One region of the Pseudoalteromonas sp. GCY genome, then DNA from elsewhere that is predicted to be linked to it. Evidence: riboswitches for the same ligand, from Rfam matches in the RefSeq annotation. Region 1 holds a riboswitch; the other holds the start of a gene.

Region 1 (15,811 bases):
CATTCTAGAACGCGCACGTGAAAATAAAGGACTGGTTCGTCTTGATCACGATTACAAAGAAACCTTCCCACAGTTTTTGATAAGCATTGATAAAACCAAAGCTGCAGACTTAGGCGTGTCGGTAAGTGCCATCGGCCAAACGCTAGAAACCATGCTGGGACAACGTCGTGTTACCACCTTTATTGACCGCGGTGAAGAATACGATGTGATCTTAAAAGGCACCAAAGCTGACTTCTCTGCTCCAGATAATATTTCTGATATTTATGTGAAATCTCGTAGCGATGAGCTCGTGCCGTTAGACAGTTTGATCACCATAAAAGAAGAAGCCACAGCTTCTCGATTAAACCGCTACAACCGTATGCGCGCAATCACTATCACAGCAAACCTCGCAGGCGACTACACACTAGAACAAGCGCTCGACTTTTTAAATAAAGTAGCCGCCGAAGAAAATGATATCGACGGTGCCATCGACTACAAAGGCGAGTCACAGCTGTTTTATGAAGGCGCATCGGCGATGACCTATGTGTTTATTCTGGCGCTCACCGTTACTTTCTTGGTATTAGCCGCACAGTTTGAAAGCTTTGTCCATCCACTGGTTATCATGCTCACCGTACCGCTGGGTTTAGTTGGTGCGATGTATGGATTGTTTATCACCGACAGCACGCTAAACATTTATAGCCAAATTGGTATTGTCATGTTGATTGGCCTTAGTGCCAAAAACGGTATCTTAATCGTGGAATTTGCTAACCAATTGCGTGACAAAGGCATTGCCTTCGAACAAGCCATTGTTGATGCTGCAGCGCAGCGATTAAGACCTATTATCATGACCTCGCTAACAACCGTGATGAGCTCTATCCCGCTTGTGTTTGCAACAGGCCCCGGGTTCGAAAGCCGCATGGTGATCGGTGTCGTGATTTTTGCCGGTGTCAGTGTTGCCACCATTTTGACCTTGTTTGTTATCCCAACCGCCTATACTTTACTAGCTAAGAAGACGCAATCTCCAGAAGAGACAACAAAACGTCTTGAGGAGCAGTCGAAACAACATCCTGAGCAGGAGGTATAATGGCAAATTTACAAATCGCAACTTTTGGTGGTGGTTGCTTTTGGTGTATTGATGCGGCATTTCGCCGCGTCAATGGCGTTGAGTCAGTGCAATCAGGTTACGCAGGTGGCCACACAGATAATCCCACCTATCAAATGATATGTCGGGGAGACAGTGGCCATGCAGAGGTAGTCCAACTGCAATTTGATGCCGATATTGTCAGCTTTGATACTTTGCTTAATATGTTTTTTACCCTGCATGACCCAACACAGTTGAATCGCCAAGGCAACGACATTGGTACTCAGTACCGCAGTGTGGTGTTTTATCATGACCAGCAGCAACAGCAGCAAACTCAAGATTGTATTGCACAGCTTCAAAGCCAGTTGAGTGAAAAAATAGTGACTGAGGTTAGCCCAGCGCCTGAATTTTATCCTGCTGAGCAGTATCACCAAGATTATTACACTGAAAACCCAAATCAAGGCTATTGCAGTGTGATGATTGCCCCTAAAATTGCAAAGTTTGAAAGCCATTTTGCGACAAATTTAAAGCACTAAACTTGTTTGCCGAACGCAATAAATTGCGTTCGGCAAACAGCTTACGGCAACATAGGTATAGCAAATACATAAAAGCTAGTGCGGCCATCTTTAATTCGCAAATGCCCACGCATTACTTCCATTTCTAAATTCGCAGTATCACCAGGTCTTAAGGTATCTAAGCCTTTAAGCGGAATTACGCCTGAATTGATTAACTGGGCGTTGTGTTTAATGACCTGCGGAATATCTTCGCTCATATCCACCCCTAAGAATTCAAACACATCAATCACAATACGGCTAAATTCAGTATAAAGCTTGTCAAAAATCCCCGGAGTCAAGGTATCTATCAAATCGAGGATCCACGGCAGCTCTACTTTTGTCGTCACCACAGGCTTAAAGCTAGAAATTAAAGGATCTAACTCAAGCTGCTGGGTACGTACATTATACTTACCTTTGATGGTGACATTTTCGTTGTTAATATAGACATGGATATAAATATTCATCCCAAGCTGCTTCTTACGAAACTTAGCGTAAGACTTCAAATCGAAGCCATCGATCAACACCGGTACTTTATTTTGCGCATCGACTCTACCTGCGATTTTCATATGCATAGTGCCGTAGAGACTAGTCGTGTGGCTCACTTTATTTGAACTAGATTGCGCGGCAATATTGTTAACGATATCGGTCGTCAACTCTTTGTAGTTATGTTCCACATTCGAAAATTGCTGATGAATGATATCTGAAACCTGCGTATACATTTCCTTTGGACCTTGGCTAGATGTTGTCCTGCCAGTAGACCAACACTCTCCACCAGTATAAATCACAGGCACAGATATAGGCGTTAGGTGATCGTTGCCAGGGTGGCGATAGTACATCATGCTTCGGATCCGATTACAGGTTTGCGATGGCGCGTTAAACCAAGCGAAATCGCCCGTCATTGATTGTGTTGAAAATTGAGGTTCAAGCTGGTTTTCGGGTAGTGAGGCTTGCGCTGATGTGACAATCCCAAGCGTGAGTAACCCAAATAATAGTGACTTCATGTTCTTTTCCTTAAGGTAGTAATAATACAAATCAAATCTATTATCAACCACACGCAAGGCAGAACACCAGTTACAAATGTAATGCAACTAAATGATAAATAAGAAAAGTGATCCATTACTCATGATGGATCACTCTGGATATTGAAAAGCAGTTAACGCATTAGAAGCTGTAGCTCACACCAACGTAGGCTTGTCTACCCAGTGGCTTATAGCCCAGTAAAGAACCATCTTTTGCTTCGCCCGCTGTGGCATTGAAATAACGCTTATCGGTTAAGTTTTCAATTCGGCCATTTAACTTGAGTCCATCGAAAAACGTATAGTTAGCAGCTAAGTTAAACAGCGTATATGACGGTAAAGTCACTGTATATGCACCTTCAGCTCCCCATACTTTATCGTCGCGATTACCTCTATGGACTAAAGTCAGTGTTGCGTCGACATTTTCCCACTCTTTACTGACTGAATAAGTTAAGGTACGTCTCGCTCTGCGCTGTAATTGCTTGTCGGTATCAGCGTCTTTAGCACTCACATAGCTCGCATTTACCGTATGCTCGATACCAAAGTTGTCTTCAATTTCAATAGAAAGATCAGCACCTTCAAAGTCAGCGCGCTGAACATTGTAAGGAATGTATTTCCATTTATCATTTTGCTGATAAACGATTTTATCGGTAATACGGTTATCGTATACCGCAGCTTCCACACGGAAGTTCTCGCCGCTCCATGTAACAATAATTTCGTTATTAGTAGCTTCTTCCGGCTTAATATTTGGGTTAGGTAAATAGTAAGGACTATCAATCACAAACGCCTGTGATAAAGAAGGTGCTCTAAAGGCAGTACCATGATTCAACTTAACACTCAGGCCATCCATGAGTTGCTTGCCTACAGCAACCGTGTACGTGTTTGCACGACCATGAAAATCATAATCATCCGTTCTCAGTACAACCTCTGCCAGCCAATTTTCATCGTTGTAAAACCCACCGAGTGCTAAAGATACGTTATCACGCTCAGGCTCTGAAAAAGAGGCGGTAGAATCACCAACATCTTCATTTAGAAAGGTAAAGTTACCCGTGAAGATCAAAGCTTCAGTTAAACTATATTGCGACTGATATTCAAATTGGCTGCGTTTGGTGACATAAGCATTATCGTCAGTACTATTACCTATTTGAACATTTTGTTCCTTGCCTAAGCTGTATGACGCACTTTGGCTAAACTTATCAGTACGTCTTTTCCACGCCAGTTTATTGGTGTAGTTATGGAAACGGTAAGCATCACTACCAAAAGAGTCATACTCCCCCTCTCCTTCACTGTACTGTGAACGTAAGCTAAAAATACCACTTTCTTCATCACCATACTGCACATTTAAACCGGCATTACCGTTATAATATCCATCACGGTCATGGTTTTTTGTGATTGCAGCTTCAGGGTCTTTCTCAATCACATCATAGCCATCGGTATGAGTGTAACCCGCATTAGCTGCAATGCTAAACTTGTCTTTTTTGTAATTTACCGTTGCTTCGGTCTTGGAGTAATTGTTACTCCCAGTCGTAAGCGCGATGGTATTATTATTCCCTTCGCGACTAATAATATTAATCACGCCAGCAATGGCATCTGAGCCATAAATCGCAGCTTTGGCACCACGAATGATCTCAATTCTTTCGATGCTATTAAGTGGTAAATTAGTGAGCGAATTGTCACCGGAGTTTGCATCCGTCACTCGAACCCCATCGATTAACACTAGCGTATGCTTAGCGTCATTACCGCGTAGAAATAAACTCACGCTTTGACCGAAGCCACCGTTTCTAACCGCTTGAATACCAGCGACATTATCGAGTAGCGATACGACATCTTGAACATTGCTTTTTTCAATTTCAGCACGACCTATAACCGTAATGGCAGACAATGCGCTTTCTAGAGATTGTTCAAATTTATTGGCAGTAACAGTGATATGTTCAACATTTTGATCAGCAAATGCTGAAAAAGAGAGCGCCGTCGCTATCGCCGCGCTTAGAGCAGTTTTATTTAACATGGTTTCCCCTAACTTGTACCCACCGTACAAGAACACAAAGTGACTGTTTCAAGGCCGGTCTCCGGGCTCAGTAAACCTGCAGATTAGCAGTTCACTCTACCGTTGCGGGGGCAGCGCTGGCATAGAACCGATCCAAGCTAATCACGTGTAATAAACTGTCTTACTCAATTTATTATTGATTAACGCAATTAGATGTTCCCTTGTGTTCGCACCAGTTTCCCGATTATCTATACACTTAGCAACCACACTAGGTTGTGTACAGCACCTTGAAAATGCGAGGCTATTGTCTTGGGTTTCGGAATGATTGTCAATGGACGTCTAGAAATCCAAAAGTGCAATCTATGCACTTTTGGAATGAAGTAAAGCGTAATTAGTCGCGGAAGTTTTTGAATTGAAATGGCTGGCCAAGCTCGCCGGTACGAACCAGTTGCATCGTTTCTTGCAAATCGTCACGCTTTTTACCCGTTACACGCACCGTATCGCCTTGAATTGAAGCTTGAACTTTAACTTTTGAGTCTTTAATAAGCTTAACCAATTTTTTCGCCATCTCTTTGTCGATGCCTTGCTTTAACGCCACCTTACGCGATACGTATTTGCCAGAGCGCTCAATGTCTTTTAACTCGAAGCTTGCCACATCAAGGCCACGCTTTGCCGCTTTACCCACTAACATATCGAACAACTGCATAACTTGCTGTTCTGCTTCCGCTTTGAGGTTGATCATTTCACCGCTTAGCTCGATTGATGCATCTACGCCACGAAAATCAAAGCGCGTATCAAGCTCACGAACCGCGTTGTCTACGGTATTTTTTGCTTCTGTCATATCAATTTCAGATACAATATCAAATGAAGGCATGCTTCTCTCCTAAAGTCATTTTGGCTCGATTATAGCAGTTTATGCTTAATTTGAGTTACTTTAAGTTTTTAAACAGCGTATTAGGATGTTCACCCAATGGACAGTTTTCGATGGTATACTGCTCGCTTAGTCATACAGAAGTAGGATGTATTGTGACACGGCGCGTTTATAAAGCTCTTTTGATTATCTCTTTAATTATATGTACGGTGCTATTCGCAAAGGAAATTAGCTTGTCTCCAAAGCTGTTCCCAAATATCGATAAAGTGGCGCATTTTGGTGTATTTTTTGTGCTTGCGTTTATCTCTCACCATGCTTTTAAAGTGAAAGTATGGACACACATAGTGCTACTGTCCTTGTATGGTGCAGGAATTGAGTGGATGCAGCATTCATTACCGTACCGCCAAGCATCTACCGCTGATTTTTTAGCTGATTTAGCCGGTGCGGTCAGTTATTTTGTTCTATTTTATATTTGGGCAAGTTGGCGCAATAGAAAACATGGCTAACATACATATTTTAGGTGAAGGGGCGATAGGATTACTGCTCGCCCAGCACCTTAGTCAATCTCATCAAATTACGCTGATCACTCGAAATAAACGCGCGGCGACTTATCGCTATCAAACAGCAAGTATTCAACAAACCATCCCGTGCAGCACCAAAACACTTGCAGAACTCCCAGCCAGCAGTATAGATACGCTAATCATTCCCGTTAAAGCATATCAGGTAATCGAAGCACTCCGAGCGCTTCGCCCTGCACTTTCAAAAAATGGCACGCTAATCCTTAGTCATAATGGCATGGTGGATTGGTCTTGTGAGTTAGCAATGCTTGATAAAACACAATCCGCCTACTTCTTAAGTACATCCATCGCAGGCTATAAAGTCGCAGACACTGTGCATCATACAGGACAAGGTGCAACTTGGTTTGGGCCGTTAAATTCACTAGCCAACTGCCACTACCAGCGCGTATTCTCGCAACTGTTTAGCACATTTGAAAATGCCCAAACCACGTTTGACATCATGCCAACACTTTGGAAAAAGCTGGCGGTTAATATTGCCATTAACCCGTTAAGTGCATTGGAACAAGTCGTAAATGGTCAGCTAAGACAGCCCAAATACGCAGCCCAAATTCTTAATTTAATGAATGAAGTACAGCTTGTGGCCGCAAGTAAAGGCGTAACCTTAGCGCTTAGCGAGCTAGCCACGCTTGCTTACACCGTAATGGCACAAACCGCAAACAATCGCTCTTCGATGAATCAGGATATCGCGAATAACAGGCGCACAGAAATTGACGCCATGTGCGGATATATTTGCGAGCTAGCAGCAAAACAAAATATTGATGTGCCGTTTAATCAACAGTTATTTGATGAAGTGAATAAGCGCTGGCAGCTAGCGCGGCAATAGGCTTAACTTCTCGACGGGTAAACCGCCTCCCACAAAACTATTTACACTGTGAATTAGGAGGCACACTACGCAGATTGTTTTTGCAATACTTGCAAGCAGTTTAACTGCTAAAACCGTAGAAGGTTTCATAAGCAACTAATTCCCCTTTCATCACACCTGAGAAGCATAAGCCGATATGCAATGCGCCGGCGGGATGTCGGTTGCTTTCCTATCAGTTTTTTTGGTTTTAGGATTCAGTATGATGTCGGGGCGACGTTTTCTTGATTCGCTCGATTGCGTCGTTTCAAAAGAATGAACGAGGAGCGCATGGATGCGCTTTGATACTAACTGTGGAGGGCAGCTACAAAATACCTAGTAAATAAACGGGGATAAACAAGCAACCTATAACCTCCCCACAAAAAACGCACGTTGGGTAAATCCTAAAGTCTCACCCAACGCTTGTTAACACACCTTCTTTTAAGGACGGTACACCTTGACGTTAGCATAGCCATTTTCATGCAGAATAAGTGCTTGTAACTGGCTCATTACGCCTTTCGAACAGTACAAGTAGTATTCTTTATCCTGTGGTAAGTCGCCAAACTTAGTGGCTAATCTAAAGAAAGGTAAGTGGATCACTTGTGCACCATCTAGCTCTAGAGGGTTTGCATCTTCCTCTTCTGGAGAACGAATATCTAGTACCACCGCGTTGTCAGGTAATTCACTTACCGATTCCGCTTCTTTCACTTCTTCTTTTGCTTCAGCTTCAATGTCACGAATATCTTTTACCGTCGCGTTAGCCACAACTGTATTCAATACATCAAAGTCAAACTTTTCTTCTTCGGCTAATATCTTGTGAAGCTGTGCTTTTACCGTTGGTTTTTGAGAGATCACACCACAATATTCAGGCATTGCTTCTGCCATTTCATTGGTGCCAATCGCTCTGGCAATACGAATAATCTCTTCTTTATCGTGTTGAATAAGCGGGCGTAATATCAGCATCTCTGTAACACGGTCAATCACGTTAAGGTTAGCCAAGGTTTGGCTCGATACCTGGCCAATACTTTCACCAGTTACCAGCGCTGGGATCCCCAAACGCTCTGCGACCACAGCACCTGCACGCATCATCATGCGTTTTAGTACCACGCCCATTTGCCCGCTTTCGATATTCTCAAGAATTTCAGCGACAACTGGCTCAAAGTCAATCGTAATAAATTTAACTTTGTGGGTAGAGCTAAATTGTTTCCACAAGTAGTGGCTCACTTGCTTAACGCCAATTTCGTGGGCTGCACCACCTAAGTTAAAGAACAAAAAGTGCGTACGCGCGCCTTTTCGCATCATTTGATAAGTCGCAACACCGGAGTCGAATCCGCCAGAAACCAAAGACAGCACGTCTTCTTGCGTTGGTAGTGGGAAGCCACCTAGACCAAAGTGCTGGTGACGAACGATGTAGGCTTTATTGTCTTTGACTTCGATTTTAACCGTCACATCAGGTTTTTTCAGTCTTACACTGGCACCCTCTACATTTTGGTTTAAACCGCCACCAACATAACGCTCCACGTCGCTTGAAGTAAACTCATGCTTACCTTGGCGCTTTACACGCACGCAAAACGTTTTGCCTTTGATCAATGGCTCAACCAAAGCAATCGTTTGTTGGTAGATATCATCAAGCGTATCGAACTGTGTTTCTTGCACCTCAATAAACTGCACAATACCTGGCGTGCGTTTAAGGTGGTCGATTAGACCAAGGCGGGTTTTCTCGTCACTTAGCTCGCTCGTCACTGAGATATTGTCCCAGTTATTTTTAACTTTTACGTTTTCGTCAACGCGAACCAACAGCATTTTGATGTTCTTCTCTAATACTTTGGTAAAACGCTTACGGACGGATTTGCTCTTAATAGCAATTTCGGGATGTAATTTGACGATAAATTTAAGCATAAAAGTCACTCTACTACAGATCGATTATCGGTTGCGATGACGCGCTGATTTGACCTAAGTGGACTTTATCGTGGCGCACACTGACCGAGGACAGTTCGGGCGCGCGAGTATATCAAACTAAGAGCCGATTAGGAAATAAACAGACCTTTTCCTGTTGTGCTCTACAAAGCCTTTTGCCCGTACTCACTAAGGCAAAAGGCCCGCTTAATTATTTAAGGCTAAGCAATACTCGGTAAGCTCGCCTCTGCTAGTGCTTGATAATGCTGCTGAAGTTGTGCCACTTTCGGTGCACTCATGGGCGTCGCGTAAGGTTTAAAAATCATCAGTACTTTAACAATGCCATTGTATATATCTTGTTGCTCAAGGACGCCTGTCATTCTTCTGGCTTTAACATAGGGAGTCCAGAAACTAACAGTCATTTTCAACATATGCGCGAGCTCTTTAGCATCGTCATCATCTATGGCGATCACGCCCGTATCTCTTAGGCCTATTACCACAGCTTTTACTTGCTCGAGTAAGCGTGACTGAAAAGCAATATAGTTTTTTTTCAATTCATCATCACGAGCCAAGATGTCTGTCAGGTTGTCGTAGAAAAAGTGATAACGCCACATCAGGTCGAACAAGGAGTCTAAATATTGAGTTAGCTGCTCAAGTGGCTCGTTGTGCTGCTCCAGTGGCTTAAAGTGCGTATTTAAATGTTCGCTGTAAAGCGCGAATATTTGCCGAATGATGTCTTCTTTATTTTTAAAATGATAGTACAAATTGCCAGGGCTAATCCCCAAACTGGACGCTATATGGTTTGTCGTAATCGCGCGCTCTCCATGCAAATTAAATAACGCGATGCTGGTACGTATTATTTTTTCCTTGGTATTCATTACGATTCTCTATCTTTGTTGATAACGTGGTCGCGCTATTGCTAGGGTTACTAGGCTATTTCGCGCTCCATGTGAAAAAATAGCACTAATTTTACCTCTAGATAAGCTTAGATCCGACAAAGCTGACCAGTGTTTTTTCAAAAAAACCTTGTTACCATACAAAAAAATTCAACATAGTTACGCTTATGAAAGTCATCGCCCTCTACCCTGGCACATTTGATCCCCTCACTAATGGACATGAAGACTTAATCAAACGTGCAGCAAAAATGTTTGATACCGTGATCTTGGCAATTGCCCATAACCCAAATAAACAGCCTTGTTTCTCACTAGAGCAACGTGTTGCTTTGGCTGAAGAAATTTTAAAGTCACATAAAAATGTAAAGGTGATTGGGTTTTCAGGATTACTCGTTGATTTAGCAAAAGAGCAAAAAGCCAACGTGCTGATCCGCGGCATTCGCGCAGTGTCTGACTTTGACTATGAGTTCCAGCTGGCTAATATGAATCGCCGTTTACATCCTGATTTGGAAAGCGTATTTTTAACGCCATCTGAAAAGAATTCATTTATCTCGTCAACTTTAGTAAAAGAAGTTGCACTTCATAAAGGCAATGTCAGTGAATTTGTTCACCCGCTGGTTGCCAAAGCTTTAGAGGAAAAACTACACGGATGAAAAAGTGCCTATTATCCCTAGCCGTATTGGTTGGAACATATGCGCACGCTTCACCTTGGATAGAGGTGTCGCAAAGTGAGCTTAAACACAGCATAGATTTACTGGTTGCAGAAGGCGTGATAAATCGCCCGGTTAATCAATATCCTCTGCTGTGGAGCGGCATTGTTAATGACCTTGCTGCTATTGATGACGGAAATCTCTCTGAAACCGCAAGCTTTGCATTGGCACATTTACGCCATGCACTAAAACAAGCAAAAAGAGAAAGATACAGTAGTATAAAAGCACATTTTAACGGTGCTGAAGAGCGCTCAACAGGCTTTGGCGAACGTCAAAATGAACGTTCTGGCTTGCGTACTTATGGCATTATTACCGGCGGTGCTGTTAGCGCTAAAATTGCGGTTAACTACGCAGATGAAGGCCAAGATGGAAAATACGTTAATCACCACGGCAGCCACCTCGCAGTGCTGTTTGGTAATTGGTCTCTCAGCGCTGAGCGACTAAGCTACTGGTGGGGACCGAGCAACGAAAATGCGCTGATGCTTTCAAACAACGCAGCCCCCATGAAGGCGGTTCGTTTAAGTCGTGCCAATAACAACTACATTGGACCGAGCTTTCTCTCTTTCGTTGGTCCTTGGCAAGTGACGGCCATTATGGCAAAACAACGCCCAAGTATAGCCAGTAAAAAGGATGGCGATTTTTGGGGGTTTAGAGCGGCAGCTTTTCCAATTCAGGGGTTAGAGCTTGGCTTTAGTACAACATCCAGCGACTTTGTTTATCAACAACAAAACCTTGAAAGCGAAAAGCAAACGCAACGCCTCACCAGCGTTGACTTCAAATATTCCACTAGGCTAGCTAATCAACCGCTCGCTTTATACGGTGAGTTTGCAGGCAATAACGACAGTGGTGCGTTACCAAGCAATCCAATGTACACCCTAGGTATTGAAAGTTATTGGGGTGGTAAAGACTATCGTCTCAAAAGCTTTATTGAATACTCAGATACAAGTATTGATTGTAAAGACGAGCTAAAGCTCGCGCTTTGCCCAAGAGACAATACAGTAGATTCAGCGAACTATCGTGAACGCGACCTTTGGCTTGGAGCAAGCTCGGGATTGGACGCTAAAAACCTCACTTTCGCGTTAGATTACTTCAGCACAGATGGCATTGGTGCTTATGCCAAGCTAAAACGAGTTGAATTTGACACATTAGACGTTGAGCGAAACCAGGTCGAGCTCGGTTACCAACAAGGTGTGTTTGGCGCGCTTGCTAAAATTGGTGTAAAGGCATGGCAAGATAAGTCTCAGGAAGAAGACGAAAGCCACGCAGCACTTACATTGAGCGTGGAATATCAGTTTTAACGAGCGGCCATCGCCGCTCTTTTCATTAAGTAAGAGTTGCTAAACCTCAAAAGCCATCGCTATGCGTTTCCTCAAGTCAAATTGGTTCACACATCAACTATCAATTGTTATTGGCACGCTCAACTTTAAAACCCGCTTTTCGCAACAGCTTTATTAGACTGAGCCAATCTTTATCAATGATCAGGCTTATCACAATCATAGAATCGCAAATAAGTACCGCAGCAGAATATACACTCCAGAACCACCACTCTTCACGAGTTTCAAATATCGCTAAATCTATGTAAAGCCCTAAATAAAGCAGAGAATTTATCGTTAAGAATAAAAACACATAATGTAACGCATTACACCAAGGTCCTTTGAGTTTGTAGTTTATGCCTATCAATAGCGCAATCGTCAGTAAGTCATAAAAAAACCACATCAGATACAAGGTGTAATCCGCTTGGACTAAATCTAGATATACATTACTAATCAAATAGGACAAGGCAACCACACCACTGGTCACGACGAGAGATAAATTGCTTTTTATTTTTAATACATAGAAGAGGAGATTGAGAAGGAAGCCGGTCACCAGACCGACCACCACTATCGAGTCAAAAAATATACCAATTTTTGTAAGATCAAAATACATAGATGACTTGATCGGAACTCGCTAGTTTGAATTTACTAGTTGATTTGCGGGTCTTTAATAAGAATGCCACCGCCACCTCGAGCACCTGATACTTTACCTAATACAGACTCAGTTAGAATTACCTTATCAGAAAGCGACTTTGTTTGACCAGTTGTTTTAGCTTGATTTTTTCTCGCTAGGATTGTTTTTATCATGAAATTTCCCTCAATATTTACAAATTAGTCTTAACTCTAAAAGTGAGTCATCTAAAAATTATCGGAGTTTACTAAGCACAGGGTATGCCAATATTTATTAAGATAAATTCAATCGGTTGATTTACATACAAAAAGAGCGCTTGTTAGCACTCTTTTTGATTTTATAAAAGCTGGATGTTAAGCCACGAATTTACACGGAATACTTAAGCTAGATGTTTGTTTTATAATGAAATCCATCGCAATTTCATCACAGTTATCTTTGCGCAAACACAACTCGCAGTCTTTCATTACTTTTTCAGGCAAGCTATCTTTGGTACAGTTGTTAAAACCTTGTTTCATAAAGAAGCCCGGCACTCTAGTTAGCACAATTATACGATTGAGTGCCAATTTTTTGGCTTTCACTAGCAAATGCTCGACTAAAAGTTGCCCTTGTCCCTTTATTTCGCTTTCGGGGTTTACGCCCAAAGAGCGGATTTCAGCAAGCCCAGTGTCGTAAATATACAAAGATGCACACCCGGTCACTTTGCCATCGACCTCTGTCACCGCAAACTCATTGATACTATGGATCATGTCACTTTTCGCTCGCGGTAGGTTCTCACCTACTTTAGCCCAGTATTGAATCAATCCTGCAATCGCTTCAACATCATCTAAATTGGCATCACGTACTAGGATTTTTTGCTTTTTTTTTGCCGTTTTAATGGCACTGGTTACTTGTGGCAATGAGGTGCCGCCTAATGCTTTACGAGCGGCAATACAAGCGTCAATTTCGAGTACAGGGTAGACATCCTCTGCAATTACTGCGCTGACTTGCTGGAATTCTTCTAAGCTCAGATCCTCGAGGTTTTGCCCCTTACTAATTGCCAACTGCACTAATTCACCGACGACGTGGTGACCTTCCCTAAACGGGATCCCCTTAGCAACGAGATAATCAGCAAGCTCTGTCGCATTGGCGTGACCACCTTTTGCCGCCGCTAACGTTTTATCACCATTAACCTTAATTCCTTTAACACATGCTTCAGCCATATGAATACACGCAAGCCAAGTTGGCATGGCATCAAATAGGCCTTCTTTGTCTTCCTGCATGTCTTTGTTGTAGGCCAAAGGCAAAGCTTTAAGCGTCATCATCATGCCGCTAAAGGCGCCAAAAACTCGGCCTGTTTTGCCACGGATCAACTCTAAGGCGTCAGGATTCTTTTTCTGTGGCATCAAGGATGAGCCGGACGTCACGCTATCGGCCAAATCAATAAAGCCAGATTCACCAGAATTGTAAAAGATCAAATCTTCAGCAAAACGAGATAAATGCATCATGGAAATAGACGCGCAACTGAGTAGCTCAACCACAAAGTCACGATCAGAGACCGCATCTAAACTATTACGAGAAGCTTCTCTAAAGCCAAGGTTAACGGCCAACACTTCACGGTCGATAGGATAAGCAGTCCCCGCAAGTGCACCTGAGCCAAGCGGACACACGTTTAACCTTTCAAGCGCATTATTTAAGCGCGACTCATCACGTTCAATCATCTCAACGTAGGCCATGCACCAATGACTAAAGAGTACTGGCTGAGCACGCTGTAAATGGGTGTACCCTGGCAAAATAGTACCAAGTTCCTGCTCTGCGAGTGTTACTAGAGCTTGCTTTAGTGAACTCAGTGCCACAAGCAGTTGCTGCGCCGTTTTACGACTCCACAGTCTAAAGTCAGTGGCTACTTGGTCGTTACGGCTTCGACCTGTGTGCAGCTTTTTACCTAAATCACCCACTTTGTCGATAAGTTTAGCTTCAACATAAGAATGAATATCCTCATGTCCCGCAGTTGCTACACTACGCGGATCAGCAATCACTTCATCCAAAAGCAGTTTCAGCGCTGAAATGATCTGCTGATGTTCGCTTTCAGTTAATACATCTACTTGCTTTAGCGCACCCGCCCACGCGATAGAGCCAACAATATCTTGCTCTGCCAATTGATAATCAAATGGCAGAGAATCATTAAATTGCTTAAATGCCTCATCAGGACCTGATGAAAAACGGCCGCCCCATAATGCCATCTCGCTCTCCTACCTTAAGACTGCTTTTGCTTGTTTAATGCCGCTATCCGGCTAGATAATGAGAATAGACGAATGAATCCCTCCGCATGAGATTGGTCATATACGTCATCTTCACCAAATGTGGCAAAATCTTCGCTGTATAAGCTATTGATTGATTGCTTTTGCACTGCATGTACATGGCCTTTATAAAGCTTAAGTACCACCTCGCCAGTTGCCTGCTGTGCGAAAGACTCTGCGGCAGCTAGAATTGAATCTTTCAGTGGGGTAAACCAGCGACCGTCATAGACTAAGTGTGCAAACTCTTCGCTAAGCGCGGTTTTCCATTTACGACAAGATTTGTCTAAGATCAGCTCATCTATCGCTTGTAACGCAGCCATCATCACAGTGCCCCCCGGTGTTTCATAACAGCCACGAGATTTCATGCCGACGAGGCGGTTTTCAACGATATCCACACGACCAACACCGTGCGGTGCTGCAATCTCGTTTAACTTAACTAGACACTGATAAGGACTGTAACGCTCACCGTTAACACCGATGATTTCACCCTTTTCGATTAATACCGACACATATTCAGGCTGATCCGGTGCGGCTTCTGGAGAATTAGTCATGGTCCAAACCTGATCGCTTGGCTCATTCCATGGATCTTCCAATTCACCACCTTCGTGAGAAATATGCCAAGCATTGGCATCACGACTGTAAATTTTGGTGGCAGAGGCTGCACAAGGGATATTACGCTCAGCCAGATAGTCAAGCAGCGATTCACGACTTGATAACGACCACTCACGCCATGGAGCTATCACTTTAAGGTCAGGCGCAAGCGCTGAGAAGCAAGATTCAAAACGCACCTGATCATTCCCCTTGCCTGTACAACCATGAGAAAGTGCATCCGCGCCAACTTTACGAGCGATTTCAACTTGTGCTTTGGCGATAATAGGACGCGCCATCGAAGTACCCAGTAAATATGTCCCTTCATAGATAGCGCCAGTTTTTAGGGTTGGATAAATATAGTCGCTAACCATTTCTTCTTTTAAGTCGACGATATAGCACTCAGAGGCACCCGATGCGATTGCCTTTTCTTCAACCCCAACCAGTTCTTCTTCACCCTGACCTACATCGGCAACAAAGGCGACAACTTCACAACCGTAGTTCTCTTTTAACCATGGCACAATCGCTGATGTGTCTAATCCACCAGAGTAAGCCAGTACCACTTTTTTAATCTTGCTCATGTTCTTTAACCTCAAACGT
Region 2 (15,811 bases), 440 kb from region 1:
TAACAAAGTCTTTTTCGTTGGCTTCATCACGCTCAACTCGATGAAAGACAGAGCCGTTATAATCTTTGTTGATAACGTAAGTTAAGAAGTTATTCACTGTGATAGGTGCTCTAGATCTGTCTAGTTCGACAATAATAGGTCCTTTACTAGTATTGATTTGAACTCGAGGGAATAGGTTATTCTTTTGTACGAATTTACCGTTCATTTCGGCAAATACATTCATACTTAATAATAGGATGGTTAAGCTTAGAATTATTTTTTTCATTAACTTCCTCTCACAAATTGAATAAATTCAGGATCTTGGACGATTCGAGTAACAACCTGTTGAGCTAGGTTGTTGAGCTGCTCTTCGATTTTGGCTTGGTCGTGTTTTAGTGGGCCATTTAAATTAGCACTACCTTTATATTGCTTCTCGAAACTGCGAGAGCCTTGCTTTATCAGTACGGTGACATCAGCTTCAGCATCACTTTGGTGAGTCGAGAAAGACTCATCAATAATGGCTTTAAAGCGATTGATATTCACAGTGATTTGCGCTGCAGCGGCCGGTGTTATTTGCGCGCCATGTGCAGTGAGTGCTTGCGTTAATACCTGATTGAAATTAACTGGTAAATTAGCATCAGGTACGTAAAGTGCGGGTTCTTGGTTTTTCACGCGAATGGTGTATTTTGTAGTCCGCAGATCGTTTACTTCTACCGCCACATTGGCGGCAAGCGCGTTTGACGAAGGTCCTTGATATTCCGGATGAAGAATGACACTGCGTGGTGAGCTTTCACAGCCCACGAGTATCAAGGTTAGCAGAATAATCAGCAATGAAAAACGCATGAAGTTAGCTCCTCTTTATTGCACTTAAAACAGTGAATTTTTTGTTGTTGCCTAGTGTCTTGCTGTTACCGAACAAACGCTTGAGTTTGTCGTCGTATTCCAAGTGGCGGTTACCAATAATTCTTAACTCTCCCCCTTGGCGAAGCGCAGCCTTAGCCTGTAAAAACATCTGCCAAGCGATGTGATCGGTGATTGCATTGGCCTGATGGAATGGCGGGTTACACAGTACTAGATCCGCACCGTAATTTTCAAAACCCGTAAGGCAGTCGTTTTGAACGAACTGACAATCAGCAACACGTTCGGGTAGATTATTCACGATATTTTGCTTCGCGCTATGCACCGCCATCGCCGACTCGTCGATAAAGGTGACGGTGGCATTTGGCATTTTTGCGAGCGTCATCAATCCAATGACACCATTACCACAGCCAAGATCAATGACCTTCAATGGCTTTTTCCCCATAGGAAGGTAATTGATAAAAAAACGTGCGCCTATATCAAGAGAGTCTCGTGAGAAGACATTTGCTTCATTCGACAAGATAAAATCGGTTTTTTCCAGCGGCCAAGACACAGGGAATTTACTATCAATGGCTTTGGCTGACGTCTTGCTGAATACCAAGCGCGATTTTTTTACTGCTAAGCTAGTCGTTGGCTCCGTCAAAAAGTGGCTAAAGCTTTTTAATGTTGAGGTGTGAATTTCTTTTGCTTTGCCAGCCGCAATTACGGGAATGTCTGTGGTCAGTTTACTTAACTGTGCAAGTTGCGCTTGCAATAGCCCTGAATTCTTGGGAATTTTTATTAATATCAGATCGATATCTTTTGGCAGCTCATCCATGCTAGTGAGTACATCAACCTTAGCGTCCGCAAGTTCGTTGGCCTCTAAATTATACTCATAGGCGAGGGTACTCACATAAGAGTCGGTTACTACCGTACAGTGCTTGTCAGCAAGTGCACAGCATAATGCGCCAAAACTATCGTTGAGAATGAGAATACGGTTTGCATCGCGGTGATGTTCAAAGACATAATCTAACAGGTATTCGTCGGCTGAATCCCAAGCTTGTAAGCTACGATTTTTTTGATCGAGTGGAAACCTGTGTAGCGTAAAAGGGTTTCCGGCTAGAATTGCATCAGTCGTCATGTGAATGTTCTATAAATAAAAGCAGCGGGTAGTTTAACATGAGAGCAGTAGACAAAGCACGGAACTTGCCGAGCGGTTTTAGCTATCAAGCACAGGCTATTAGCTACGATAAAAGTCTAGCGCTATATAATGTACTACTTAATAGCTTAGCGTGGCAGCAAAATACCATCACCTTATTTGGTAAGACCCATCAAACGCCTCGACTCGAACGCTTTATTGCCGACCCTGACGTGCATTACAGTTATTCAGGAAAGCGACTTGAAAATGCTCCTTGGCCTTCGGTATTGCTTGGGATCAGACAAACGCTAGAGCGCAGATTTAATATTCCTTTTAATGCGGTATTGGCCAATTTTTATCGTAATGGTCAAGACAGTATGGGCTGGCACAGTGATGATGAACCAGAGCTCGGTTTGACGCCCATAATTGCTTCACTGTCGCTTGGCGCGACCCGCAAATTTAAAATACGCCACAAAGTCAGCCACTGTGTAACCGACATTTTATTGGAAACGGGCAGCTTATTGGTAATGCAAGGTGACAGTCAGCGCGACTATCAACATGCTTTGCCAAAGCAGGCTAAGGTGACTCAGGGGCGTATTAATCTCACCTTTCGAAGTGTTGGAAATACGCGCTGAACGGCGTATAGTAGCGTCACGAATTGCTCTAGGAGACAAAGTATAATGTCAATGCAATCACAGATTTATGACAAAATAGCTGAAGCCGTTGCGTGCAAGCATCTGAACGTTATCAATGAAAGCCATATGCACAGCCGTGGCGAAGCGTCTCACTTTAAAGTCATTGTTGTAAGCGAACAGTTTATTGGCCAGAGGCTGCTGCAACGTCATCGAAAGATCAATGAAGTGCTAAAAGATGAGCTGCAAAACCATATTCACGCTTTGGCCATTCATGCCTATACACCAGAAGAGTTTTCGGACAAAGAAGGTCAGACGCCTGAGTCACCAAAATGCTTGGGTGGTTCTAAGTTCGATAGCTGATCAGATGTGTGTTTTACATATCTGCCAGTACACTACGCAGTAATTTTAATAAAGTGAGACCAATCTCACTTTTATTTTGTATCAAATCAATGGATAGGATCTCTTATGGTCATCAAACCAAAAATTCGCGGATTTATTTGTACTAATGCGCATCCGGTAGGCTGTGCTGCACACGTTCAAGAACAGATTGAATACGTAAAACAACAAGGCCAAATCGAAAATGGTCCTAAAAATGTATTAGTAATTGGTGCATCGACAGGTTATGGCTTGGCATCGCGTATCACGGCTGCATTTGGTGCCGGTGCGAAAACGCTAGGTATCTTCTTTGAAAAAGAAGGCTCAGAGAAGAAAACAGCGTCAGCGGGTTGGTATAATACGGCTGCATTCCAACAAGCTGCAGAAGAAGCAGGTTTGTGGTCTAAAAATATCAATGGCGATGCGTTTTCTGATGAGTTGAAGCAAAAAACCATCGACACCATCAAAGCTGAACTGGGTAAAGTAGATTTAGTGGTATATAGCCTTGCGTCTCCTCGTCGTAAAGATCCTAAATCTGATGAAGTTTATTCTTCAACACTTAAGCCAATCGGCTCAGCTATCACAACTAAAAACCTGAATACTTCAAAGCGCGTCATTGATGAGATGACAGTTGAAGCTGCTAACGAAGACGAAATTGCCAATACGGTTAAAGTGATGGGTGGTGAAGACTGGGAACTTTGGATTGATGCGCTTAAGCAAGCTGATGTACTGGCTGATGGTTTCAAAACAACGGCATACACTTATATTGGTAAAGAGTTGACTTGGCCAATATACGGTCACGCAACAATTGGTAAAGCAAAAGAGGACTTGGACCGTGCGACGCTGGCAATTCGCGAAACTACTGCTGATATTAATGGCGAAGCGTATGTGTCTTCACTGAATGCAGTAGTGACGCAGGCAAGCTCTGCTATTCCAATTATGCCTCTTTATATCTCTGCACTATTCAAAGTGATGAAAGGTGATGGAACTTATGAAGGAACTATCGAGCAAATTCATGGGTTGTTTACTGAAAATCTATATGGTCAATTGCCACGCTTTGATGATGGCGGTCACTTGTTCCAAAACTATAAGGAACTAGAAGACGGCGTTCAAGCTCGTGTGCAAACTATTTGGGATACTGTTGATACCGATACAATCGATGAACTGACGGATTATGTTGGTTATCACAACGAATTCTTGAAGCTATTCGGATTCGGGGTTGACGGCGTAGATTACGAAGCTGATGTAGATGCAACGGTAGAAATTAATCACCTCGTTTAATCTCACGGTTTTTGATTTTGCGGGCAAAGTGCTACTTGGTGCTTTGCCCGTTTTTGTTTGACCGTGAATTTTTACTTATTTTGCAGATTAGGGTAAGAAAAATTTTATCTATGCAACTTTGGTCTATACTCCTTCCAGTGATGGATTTTTCAACTAATCTAAATCCACGTTAAAGTCGTATTAATTTCATAATTCCACTCGCATACTCAGTACGATTAATGTTAAAATCAGAGAAATATGTGAGGACTTTTATCACGACGCTGCTTTTTTGTGCGCGTTGAGAGGTATTTTAAAGGGGCTTGTTTGGGAACCCTATCCGGACTCATAACTTTCTGCTCTTTATACCTAATACTTAGTACAAACGAGGTGGCGCTGTGGTGACTAAAGATATTTTCAGTTTCTTTCCGTTAATGTAATGCAAGTGCGTATGATCAACATAAAAAAAGGTCTGGACTTACCAATAGAGGGCGCACCTCAGCAAGTTATTCATGATGGTTCTGCTGTCAAACGAGTAGCTGTGCTAGGTGAAGAATTCATCGGTATGCGTCCTACCATGCATATTCGTGTGGATGACCAAGTCAAAAAAGGCCAAGTTCTTTTTGAAGATAAAAAGAACCCAGGCGTCAAGTTTACTGCGCCAGCTTCTGGTGTAGTTAAAGAAATTAACCGTGGTGCTAAGCGTGTACTTCAATCCGTTGTGATCGAAGTTCAAGGCGACGAGCAAATCACTTTCGAGAAGTTTTCAGCTGCTGATTTAAGCAACTTAGACTCTGAAAAAGTGAAGGAAGTGCTAATCGAGTCTGGTCAATGGCCAGCGCTTCGTGCACGTCCATTCAGCCGTGTCGCTGTGCCGAGTGCAACACCTAGCTCAATCTTTGTGACAGCAACAGATACTAATCCGTTAGCAGCAGATCCTGCTGTTATCATCGCAGAAAACGTGGAAGCGTTTGAAGCGGGTCTAGCGGTTGTATCTCGTTTGACTGAAGGCAAAGTATTTGTGTGTAAGAAAGCGGGTGCTAACGTACCTAGTTCTTCTATCTCACAAGTAGAAGTTCATGAGTTTGCAGGTTTGCACCCAGCAGGTAACGTGGGTACTCACATTCACTTCCTAGATTCTGTAGGTACAAACAAGCAAGTTTGGCACATTGGTTACCAAGATGTCATCGCGTTTGGTAAGTTGTTCCTGACAGGTGAAATCTACTCAGATAGAGTTATTGCTCTAGCAGGTCCTCGAGTTAAGAACCCTCGCTTAGTAAAAACTCATGTCGGTGCGTCGCTAACAGATTTAGTTGCAGGCGAGCTTGAAGACGGTGATAACCGAGTCATTTCTGGCTCTGTGTTAGCTGGTAAAACAGCAACTGGCCCTCACGCTTACCTTGGTCGTTACCATACTCAAGTATCAGTTTTACTTGAAGGTCGCGAGAAAGAGCTATTTGGCTGGATCGCTCCGGGTAGTGACAAATTCTCAGTAACACGTACATTCATTTCACACTTAGCACCTAGCCGTTTGTTCAAGATGACAACGTCTACTGGTGGTTCTAAGCGTGCGATGGTACCAATTGGTAACTATGAGCGTGTTATGCCACTCGATATTTTGCCAACGCTATTATTACGTGATCTTATTTCACGTGATCTAGATTCTGCGATTTCGTTGGGTGCACTAGAGCTAGATGAAGAAGATTTAGCACTATGTACTTACGTATGTCCGGGCAAATATGAGTACGGTTCAATCCTACGCGATTGCCTGACTACTATCGAGAAGGAAGGTTAAAAATGGCCTTAAAGAAATTTTTAGAAGACATTGAACCTCACTTTGAGCCTGGTGGTAAACACGAGAAGTGGTACGCGCTTTACGAAGCCGTAGCAACTATCTTCTATACTCCTGGTTATGTAAACAAAGGTGCAACGCACGTTCGCGATAACATCGACCTAAAACGTATTATGATTTTAGTGTGGATGGCGACGTTCCCTGCAATGTTCTTTGGTATGTTCAACATCGGTCACCAAGCTGCGCTTGCACTAGGTAACGGTTTTGAGCTTGCTAATACTTGGCAGGTAGCTATTTTCCAAGCGCTTGGCGGAGAATTAACCGCTGATGCAGGTTGGGGCGCCAAAACGTTCTACGGTGCGTGCTTCTTCTTGCCTATTTATGCAACTGTGTTTGCGGTTGGTGGCTTCTGGGAAGTGTTATTCGCGTCAGTTCGTAAGCACGAAGTAAACGAAGGTTTCTTTGTAACCTCGGTTCTATTTGCGCTTATCCTGCCTGCAACAATTCCGTTATGGCAAGCCGCTTTAGGTATTACGTTTGGTGTAGTTGTTGCGAAAGAGATCTTCGGTGGTACAGGTCGTAACTTCTTAAACCCAGCTCTTGCAGGCCGTGCGTTCTTATTCTTCGCATATCCAGCTGATATTTCTGGTGACACAGTGTGGACTGCTGTTGACTCATTCTCTGGTGCAACTTATCTAGGTCAAGCTAGCGCAGGCGCTTTAGATTACAGCAATATGGACCTTTGGTTTAATGCGTTTTATGGCTTTATCCAAGGTTCTGTTGGTGAAACGTCGACCTTAGCTATTTTATTGGGTGGTTTGTTCCTCATTTATGTTCGTATTGCATCATGGCGCATTGTACTGGGCACATTCATCGGTATGGTTGTGATGTCATTTGTTCTAAATGCAATCGGTTCTGAAACTAATGCTGCGTTTGCAATGCCTTGGCATTGGCACTTAGTACTTGGTGGTTTCGCATTTGGTATGTTCTTTATGGCAACAGACCCTGTATCTGCGTCTTTCACAGACAAAGGTAAGTGGTTATACGGTGCGTTAATCGGTGTAATGGTTGTGCTTATCCGTGTTGTTAACCCGGCATATCCAGAGGGCATGATGTTGGCAATCCTATTCGCTAACCTTTTTGCTCCACTATTCGACCACTTCGTAGTGCAGTCTAATGTGAAGAGGAGATTGGCACGTGTCAACTAAGAATGAATCAATGGGCAAAACGCTCGGCGTAGTTGTTGGCTTATGTTTAGTGTGTGCAATCGTAGTATCTTTTGCTTCGGTTCAGCTTCGCCCTATGCAGCAAGCAAACAAAAACGAAGATATTCAACGTAACATTTTAGCCGTTGCTGGCTACGATAAAGTTAAAAACGTGTCTGAAGTTTTTAACCAAAATATCGAATCACGTGTTGTTAGTCTTAAAACAGGTGAGTTTGTAGAAGACGTTAAAGCGGAATCTTTTGACTTTGAAGCGACTAAGTTTGATGCCAAACGTAGTTACAAACTTTCAAAAGCAGAAGACAAAGCGGGTATTCAACGTATCACGAATAACTCTCCAGTTTATTTCGCAAAAGATGACCAAGGTAAAGTGTCTACTATCATTCTACCAATTCAAGGTTACGGCCTTTGGGGTGTGATGTATGGCTTCCTTGCACTAGAAGCTGATGGTGAGACGATTAAGTCAATCAACTTTTATAAGCACAGCGAAACTCCAGGTCTTGGTGGTGAAATCCAAAATCCTAAGTGGACTGCACTTTGGGATGGTAAAGAGCTTCCTATCGACGTAGTTAAAGGTAGTGCTGGCGGTAACGAACACAAGGTAGACGGTCTATCTGGTGCAACACTTACTTCTAACGGTGTTGATCACACAGTTGATTTCTGGACAAGCGACAAAGCGTTTGGTCCATTCCTTGCGAAAGTACGTAAAGGAGCATTGAACTAATGGCTAATGCAAAAGAAATGAAGGAAGTCTTGTTTGGTCCTGTTTTTGCGAACAACCCGATTGCACTACAAGTGTTGGGTATCTGTTCTGCACTGGCGGTAACATCAAGTCTTAAAAATGCACTTATCATGTCAATCGCGTTGACATTGGTTACTGCGTTTTCAAGTTTATTTATCTCAATGATCCGTAATCACATTCCTTCAAGTGTGCGTATCATTGTCCAAATGACGATTATTGCATCTTTAGTAATCGTTGTAGACCAAGTGCTTCAAGCCGTTGTTTACTCAACAGCAAAAGAACTATCAACGTTCATCGGCCTTATAATTACTAACTGTATCGTAATGGGTCGTGCAGAAGCATATGCAATGAAGTCGCCACCAACAATGTCATTCCTTGACGGTATTGGTAACGGCTTAGGTTACTCTGTTGTACTTCTAACAGTTGGCTTTATCCGTGAACTATTCGGTGCAGGTACATTGTTTGGTGTTGAAATCCTTCCACTTATTTCTGAAGGTGGTTGGTATCAGCCTATGGGTCTACTAGTTATGCCATTCAGCTCGTTCTTTATTGTTGGTTCTTTCATTTGGGTACTTCGTACTTGGAAGAAAGAGCAAGTAGAAGCGAAGGCATAAGGGGAGAGAGATGGAACAGTATATTAGTTTATTCGTTAAAGCGGTTTTCATTGAAAACTTAGCTTTATCTTTCTTCTTAGGTATGTGTACTTTCTTGGCGGTATCTAAGAAAGTAACAACGTCGCTAGGTCTAGGTATTGCGGTAGTTGTAGTACTTGGTATCTCTGTACCAGTAAACAACTTGGTTTATCACGCAGTGCTAGCGCCTGGTGCATTAGAGTGGTTAGGTTTTGCAGAAGTAGATCTTAGCTTCCTACGCTTCTTGACGTTTATCGGTGTAATCGCAGCGCTAGTTCAAATTCTAGAAATGACATTGGACAAGTTCTTCCCTGCACTATACAACGCACTTGGTATCTTCCTACCGCTAATCACAGTTAACTGTGCGATTTTCGGTGCGGTATCATTCATGGTTGAGCGTAACTTAAACTTCGGTGAATCTGTAGTTTATGGTCTAGGTTCAGGTGTGGGCTGGGCACTTGCTATCGTATTGTTAGCAGGTATTCGTGAGAAGATGAAGTATGCAGACGTTCCTGATGGTTTACGTGGCTTAGGTATTACCTTTGTTACTGTAGGTCTAATGGGCTTTGGCTTCATGTCATTCTCTGGTATTTCACTGTAAGGTAGCGAGGAAACTATACGATGGAAACTATTGTATTAGGCGTAAGCATGTTCATCGCTATCGTTGTGATGCTAGTGCTTATCATCATTGCAGCGAAATCGAAGCTTGTAGCAAGCGGTGACGTTACAATTGATATTAACGGCGATCCTGAAAAAGCGATCAAGACTCCTGCTGGCGGTAAGCTATTAGGTGCACTTGCAAACGCGGGTATTTTCGTATCGTCTGCATGTGGTGGCGGTGGCTCATGTGGTCAGTGTCGCGTACATATTAAAGAGGGTGGTGGTGATATTCTACCAACCGAACTTGACCACATCTCTAAAGGTGAAGCACGTGAAGGCTGTCGTCTAGCGTGTCAGGTTAACGTTAAAAACGACATGGAAATCGAAGTTGAAGAATCAATCTTCGGTGTTAAGAAGTGGGAATGTACTGTTATCTCTAACGATAACAAAGCAACTTTCATCAAGGAACTAAAACTAGGCATCCCTGAAGGTGAAGTTGTACCTTTCCGTGCCGGTGGTTACATTCAGATTGAAGCACCAGCTCACCATGTTAAATATGCAGACTATGATATTCCTGAAGAATATCGTGCTGACTGGGAACGTTTTGGTTTCTTTAAGCTAGAGTCTAAAGTTGACGACGAAACGATCCGTGCTTACTCAATGGCTAACTACCCAGAAGAGTTTGGCATCATCATGCTAAACGTACGTATCGCAACTCCGCCGCCAAATAACCTAACATTACCTTGTGGTAAGATGTCATCGTACATCTGGTCACTTAAAGAAGGTGATAAGGTTACTATTTCTGGTCCATTCGGTGAATTCTTCGCGAAAGACACAGATGCAGAAATGGTATTTGTTGGTGGTGGTGCTGGTATGGCGCCAATGCGTTCACACATCTTCGATCAGCTTAAGCGTCTTAACTCTAAGCGTAAGATGTCTTTCTGGTACGGTGCACGTTCTAAGCGTGAAATGTTCTACGTGGAAGACTTTGACGGCCTAGCTGAAGAAAATGATAACTTCCAATGGCATGTTGCCCTTTCAGATCCTCAACCAGAGGATAACTGGGAAGGTTACACTGGCTTCATTCATAACGTACTTTTTGAAAACTACCTTAAAGACCATGAAGCGCCAGAAGATTGTGAGTTCTACATGTGTGGTCCTCCAATGATGAACGCGGCAGTTATTAACATGCTTAAAGACTTAGGTGTTGAAGACGAAAACATCCTACTTGATGACTTCGGTGGTTAATTAGGTTTCGGTCTAACAATGAACTTAAGTTAGAATATAAGCCCTCCAGCAAAATGCTTTGCTCGAGGGCTTTTTTATACCCGTTTGTACTAAACTCAGGGAATTCTGATGCAAGCAAGTTACGCTTTTTTATCTAGATTTTTTATCATTTCGCTTTTATTCGTTTTTTTAACAGGGTGCCAAGACGCAAAACCTGAAGCTAAGGAAATCGTGCTGTCTGGTAAAACTATGGGCACGACTTACAACATTAAAGTATTCCCAGGTGAAAAGCAGCTCTCACAAGCGCAGCTGCACGATGAGGTTGAGCAAGCATTAAAGGTTGTTAACCAATCTATGTCCACCTATATCCCAGACTCTGAGATTAACCAGTTTAACCATTTAGCAGCGAATACCGTCATGCCTATCAGTGAAGACTTTCGCTTGGTAGTTGCAGAATCTATCCGCCTTGGAAAGTCGACCAAAACGCTTGATGTTACGATGGGACCGCTTATCGATTTGTGGGGGTTTGGTCCTGACAAAAGACCAACAATGCGCCCATCACAGGCTGAGTTAGACGATATGCGCACTCGCATAGGTGTCGATAAGCTTATTTTAAATGACAGTGGCCTTATTAAAACAGTTGCGGGGCTTGAATTATCATTCTCTGCAACCGCTAAAGGTTATGGCATAGATAAGGTCGCAGAGGTGATCGAAGGCCATGATATTCATGACTATATGGTTGAAATCGGCGGCGAGCTACGCGTTTCTGGCAAGAAGCCGGATGGTGAGTGGCGTATTGCTATCGAGAAACCCGATGCGCCTGTTGGTCAACGCCAAATTCACCGGGTGATAGAGCCGGGCAAAAACGGTATTGCAACTTCAGGAGACTACCGTATTTTTTATGAAATGGACGGTGAAACCTTTACACACCTTATTGACCCAACAACGGGTCGCCCAGTTAAACATGAGCTGGTGTCGGTAACGGTACTACATCCATCTGCGATGACGGCTGATGGCCTAGCGACAGCATTGACTGTGATGGGCACGGAACGTGCAAAGGCGTATGCCACTGAGCATCAACTCCCCGTGTATTTGATGTATAAAAGTCCTGAAGGGATCAAGAGTTACGCGAGTGAAGCATTTCAGCCGTACTTGAATTAAGCTGCACAACACCCCATAATTTAATTGTGAGTGACGCCATGAAAGCGTATAATTTGCGCGTCGTCACTCAATTCAATGTAGCAATAAAAGGGGCTAGATAATGTCTTTATTCCTCCTTACTTTCGGTTTACTTATGCTTATCGCTGTTGCGATGGCTGTAGGCGTTATCGTACAAAAGAAATCCATGGCAAGTAGTTGTGGTGGTTTGGGCTCAATGGGCATTGACAAAATTTGTGATTGCGACGATCCATGCGACAAACGCAAAAAGCGGTTAGCAAAAGAAGAGATGTGGAAAGAAAACCAGATCCTGTAACCGTAGAATGATATTAATTGAAAACGCAAGCTTAGCTTGCGTTTTTGCTTTTTGGGTAACAAACCTCAGGTTAAGTAAAAATGCAGCGGCAGCTATATTTTGTTCGTCATGGTGAAACGACCCTATCAGGCCATTTACTTGGAGTGACAGATCCCGAACTCAGTACCATAGGCGCTCAACAATTGCTGCAATCGTTAACGAGTCTAAGTGGCCTGCGGCGTATTATTAGCTCTCCAAGGAAGCGCTGTCTGAATACAGCTAAAGCCTTTGCAAAGCAGTATCAACTCCCCGTTGAGGTGGAGCCAAATCTCGCCGAATTTGATTTTGGATTATGGGATGGACAAGCTTATGATACGCTTTGGCGAGAGACCCAATCTCCAAGTATTGGCGATTTTTGGCAAAACCCTTGGCTGCACACGCCTCCTGAGGGTGAGTCTATGTATGATTTTCATCAGCGGGTCGCCACGTGGTGGCACAGCATTTTGGCGTCGCCAAGCGAAGAGTGTATCGCCGTCGTAGCCCATGCAGGAGTAATAAAAGCGCTTGTAGCACTTATTCTTGACCTATCGCCCGAACTTACCGCATACCAATCGAAGATAGATATTCCCTATGCGGGTATAGTAAAAGTTGAGGTTTTTTACGACAGCAGCCAAACTGCTTGGCCAAAAGTTGTATTTTAGACGTCTAGACTTCATAATATTGCAAATTTCGTGATAGGCAGATATTGGGAATGAGGTGTGAGTCCTCGACTGTCCCCGCAACTGTAAGTGCTTGAGCCTTGTCTCTTGCATAAGTCAGATACCAAGGCCTATCCATATACTTAAGCGGGCAGACTTAAGTCAAAGTTGTCGCTTGTCTATAAGCTACTACTTTGCCGTGCCCAATCAGAGGTGCTATGGCAGTCACTCCACAGTTTCAAGTCGATAAACTTAGCGTGCAGCTTGGTGGTAAGGCCATCTTAAAGGCACTCAGCTTTGCTATTAATTCGGGTGAGTTTATTGGCTTACTCGGACCGAATGGAGCTGGAAAGTCGACTTTGCTGCGCACTTTATATCAATACACAGCGCCAAGTTCTGGGACGCTATTTTTCAACGGTAAGCCGCTAACCAGTTATGGACGTAAGGCCTACGCGAGAAATGTTGCTGTGGTGCTACAAGAGATCCCCGCTGAGTTCACTCTGCCATTATTTGATATGGTATTGATGGGGCTAACACCGAACAAATCACTGCTCGCGACAACGACGGCTGCTGAAAAACAGGCAATCTTACATGCCATTGAGCAGGTTGGGTTGAGCCATAAGTTGGAGCAATGTTTTAGCTCGTTGTCTGGTGGAGAGAAGCAAAGGGCAATGATCGCACGTGCCATGGTGCAAGCACCTCAAGTATTGATTATGGATGAGCCCACCAGCCATTTGGACATTAAGTATCAAATCCAAATTATGGAGCTGGCCAAACAACTTGGCGTTACTATCATTGCGTCTTTTCACGACTTAAATTTGGCTAGCGCCTTGTGCGACCGCTTATTAGTATTAAATAACGGTGAGCTTGTTGCAGATGGGTCGCCACTTGAAGTCATTAACGAAACCCTATTAAGCCAAGTTTTTGGAGTATGTGCAGAGGTTTCTACTGTCCGTCATCCGCCAAATAACGGTGAGATCCCGCATATACGCTTTCATTACGGGTATCAGTTATGATTGCCGCAAAGCGAATCGCGTTGATCTCGATACTGCTATTGGCCTTGTGCTGTTTTAGCATGCTGATGGCTCTTAAGATAGGTGCGATTGATTTATCTTGGCATACGGTTATACAAGCGATTATTAATTTCGATCCCAACGTACTTCAACAACGGGTGGTAGTTGAGCTTCGTCTGCCACGGACGTTACTGGCGATGAGCGCAGGAGCAGGACTGGCGATAGCGGGTCTTATTTTGCAAACCGTGACGCGTAACCCTCTAGCTGATCCTTATTTATTTGGTATTTCTTCAGGTGCTTCATTCGGTGTGGTGGTACTTATCGCGCTGTTTGGTGCACAGTCCAGTTTAATGATGTCTGGCGCTGCATTTGTCGGAAGTTTGCTGTCTATCTTGCTGCTTTTATTTGTGGCAAAACGCAATGCACTGCAGCAGGTGGAAACTATGCTCTTGGCGGGTGTCGCACTTTCTTTCCTGTTCAGTGCCTTTACCAGTTTGTTGCTTTATTGGAGTGACCCTCAAGCCATCAGTGCAATCTTGTTTTGGAATCTAGGCTCGTTTGCAAGGGCGAACTGGCAATGGCTATGGCTTCCATGTTTAGTCGTGTTGCTGAGTTTTATCACGCTTTTAGTGATGCGTCGGCCACTCAACGCCTTGCTGCTCGGAGATGAGAGTGCCACCACGCTTGGCGTGAATGTAGGACGAGTGCGAATAGGTATGTTGTTATTGAGCTCCTTACTCACCGCAGTACTTGTGGCTGCGTGCGGTGGAGTCGGATTTGTAGGCTTGATGATCCCGCATATCGTGCGCTTTTTTATCTCGCAAGCAAAGGTCATTGGGCTTGTGGCCACCGCGCTTTGCGGTTCGCTTTTAATGCTATGGGTGGATGTATTGTCGCGCACTCTTATCGATAATCAGGAACTTCCCGTGGGCGTGATCACCGCCGCCATTGGCAGCGTGTTCTTCTTGGCATTGCTTATTTTCAAAAATCGCCGCTCTGGAGGCGTCGGAGTTACCCATGGTTAAACCGTTAGATACTCGCTTAAACAGGCTTATTCAACAGCGCATTGACTTAAAAACCAAACCACTAGGTGCGCTTGGTAAGCTTGAAGCCTTGGCTGCGCAGTTAGTACAGATCCTTTCACAAGGGCAGACGCAATTAAACATAGAGCACTTAGCAATAACACGCCCTGAAATGTTTGTTTTTGCGGGCGACCATGGTATTGCAAGCCAAGGGGTTTCTATTGCGCCAAGCGAAGTGACTGGGCAAATGGTTGCAAACTTTGTGCAGGGCGGTGCAGCGATCAACGTCTTTTGTCGGCAACTTGGTTGGCAGTTAACCGTAGTAGACTGTGGCACATTAGTGCCATGTGAGCCTGCGCCGAATTTGCGCTCACAGCGACTTGGCGATATTACTCATGCTTTTCATAAACAACCCGCGATGAGCGAAATGCAGCTCAAGCAAGGACTTGAATATGGAGAGCAAGTTGTGATGTCCGCTATTGAAGCGGGTAGCAACGTGATTGCTTTTGGTGAAATGGGGATAGGCAATACCAGTTCCGCAGCTGCAATTTTGGCAGCGCTCAGTGGTGCGAGTGTGGAATTATGTGTGGGGCGCGGTACAGGCATTGACGATGAAACGCTTTGCAAAAAACGGTCACTTATCAAACAGGCTCTAGAATATCATCAAGATAAGCTAGCGACGCCAGAACAAGTTTTGCAGCGCCTTGGTGGCTTTGAGATTGTGCAAATGGTTGGTGCCATGCTGGCGGTTGCACGGGCACAAAAAGTGATAATAGTAGATGGCTTCATCTCCACCGCAGCGGCTATGTTGGCAAGTAGAATAGCACCACATAGTAAGCAATATATGGTGTTTGCTCACGGCTCTATGGAGCAAGGTCATCAATTAATGCTGGAGCAGTTAAACGCTGAGCCATTACTACATTTAGATATGCGCTTGGGTGAAGGAACGGGAGCCGCTCTAGCGCTACCATTATTACAAGCTGCGCTAGGCTTTTTTTGCGAAATGGCAAGCTTTGCCGATGCCCACGTTACGCAAGTGGTAGACGCATAATGCAGTGGCAGCAAGAGTGGCGACTATTTAAGCTTGCCGTGGTGTTTTTAACGCGAGTGCCAATTCGTCTAGATCCTGCCCCTTCATCGTATGAACTCAACGAAGTGAGTGGTTACTTTTCTTTAGTTGGTTTATTT

Evidence for each region. Region 1 has a riboswitch for cobalamin ahead of JJQ94_RS21540 (TonB-dependent receptor domain-containing protein). Riboswitches for the same ligand answer to the same signal wherever they lie in the genome.
Region 2: linked by a shared signal. The riboswitch ahead of JJQ94_RS19520 (ABC transporter ATP-binding protein) and the one ahead of JJQ94_RS21540 (TonB-dependent receptor domain-containing protein) in region 1 are both predicted to bind cobalamin.

The regions. Positions count from the first base shown of each region.
Region 1 covers NZ_CP068023.1:3,592,768-3,608,578, forward strand. Annotated here, with positions in the region: gene JJQ94_RS21525 (efflux RND transporter permease subunit) at 1-1,063, shown strand, start outside; gene msrA (peptide-methionine (S)-S-oxide reductase MsrA) at 1,063-1,596, shown strand; gene JJQ94_RS21535 (hypothetical protein) at 1,638-2,615, opposite strand; gene JJQ94_RS21540 (TonB-dependent receptor domain-containing protein) at 2,776-4,638, opposite strand; cobalamin riboswitch at 4,674-4,922, opposite strand; gene JJQ94_RS21545 (YajQ family cyclic di-GMP-binding protein) at 5,009-5,491, opposite strand; gene JJQ94_RS21550 (VanZ family protein) at 5,722-5,994, shown strand; gene JJQ94_RS21555 (ketopantoate reductase family protein) at 5,987-6,889, shown strand; gene thiI (tRNA uracil 4-sulfurtransferase ThiI) at 7,346-8,803, opposite strand; gene JJQ94_RS21565 (TetR/AcrR family transcriptional regulator) at 9,022-9,678, opposite strand; gene coaD (pantetheine-phosphate adenylyltransferase) at 9,864-10,346, shown strand; gene JJQ94_RS21575 (capsule assembly Wzi family protein) at 10,343-11,701, shown strand; gene JJQ94_RS21580 (hypothetical protein) at 11,802-12,329, opposite strand; gene JJQ94_RS21585 (hypothetical protein) at 12,365-12,523, opposite strand; gene argH (argininosuccinate lyase) at 12,701-14,566, opposite strand; gene JJQ94_RS21595 (argininosuccinate synthase) at 14,581-15,792, opposite strand; gene JJQ94_RS21600 (ornithine carbamoyltransferase) at 15,804-15,811, opposite strand, start outside.
Region 2 covers NZ_CP068023.1:3,152,435-3,168,245, reverse strand. Annotated here, with positions in the region: gene JJQ94_RS19595 (peptidylprolyl isomerase) at 1-265, opposite strand, end outside; gene JJQ94_RS19590 (YajG family lipoprotein) at 265-822, opposite strand; gene JJQ94_RS19585 (methyltransferase) at 827-1,957, opposite strand; gene JJQ94_RS19580 (alpha-ketoglutarate-dependent dioxygenase AlkB family protein) at 1,996-2,589, shown strand; gene JJQ94_RS19575 (BolA family protein) at 2,635-2,949, shown strand; gene fabV (enoyl-ACP reductase FabV) at 3,055-4,245, shown strand; gene JJQ94_RS19565 (Na(+)-translocating NADH-quinone reductase subunit A) at 4,673-6,016, shown strand; gene JJQ94_RS19560 (NADH:ubiquinone reductase (Na(+)-transporting) subunit B) at 6,019-7,221, shown strand; gene JJQ94_RS19555 (Na(+)-translocating NADH-quinone reductase subunit C) at 7,211-7,960, shown strand; gene JJQ94_RS19550 (NADH:ubiquinone reductase (Na(+)-transporting) subunit D) at 7,960-8,592, shown strand; gene nqrE (NADH:ubiquinone reductase (Na(+)-transporting) subunit E) at 8,603-9,211, shown strand; gene nqrF (NADH:ubiquinone reductase (Na(+)-transporting) subunit F) at 9,232-10,458, shown strand; gene JJQ94_RS19535 (FAD:protein FMN transferase) at 10,567-11,598, shown strand; gene nqrM ((Na+)-NQR maturation NqrM) at 11,699-11,911, shown strand; gene JJQ94_RS19525 (histidine phosphatase family protein) at 11,992-12,591, shown strand; cobalamin riboswitch at 12,610-12,737, shown strand; gene JJQ94_RS19520 (ABC transporter ATP-binding protein) at 12,807-13,604, shown strand; gene JJQ94_RS19515 (FecCD family ABC transporter permease) at 13,601-14,626, shown strand; gene cobT (nicotinate-nucleotide--dimethylbenzimidazole phosphoribosyltransferase) at 14,619-15,674, shown strand; gene JJQ94_RS19505 (adenosylcobinamide-GDP ribazoletransferase) at 15,674-15,811, shown strand, end outside.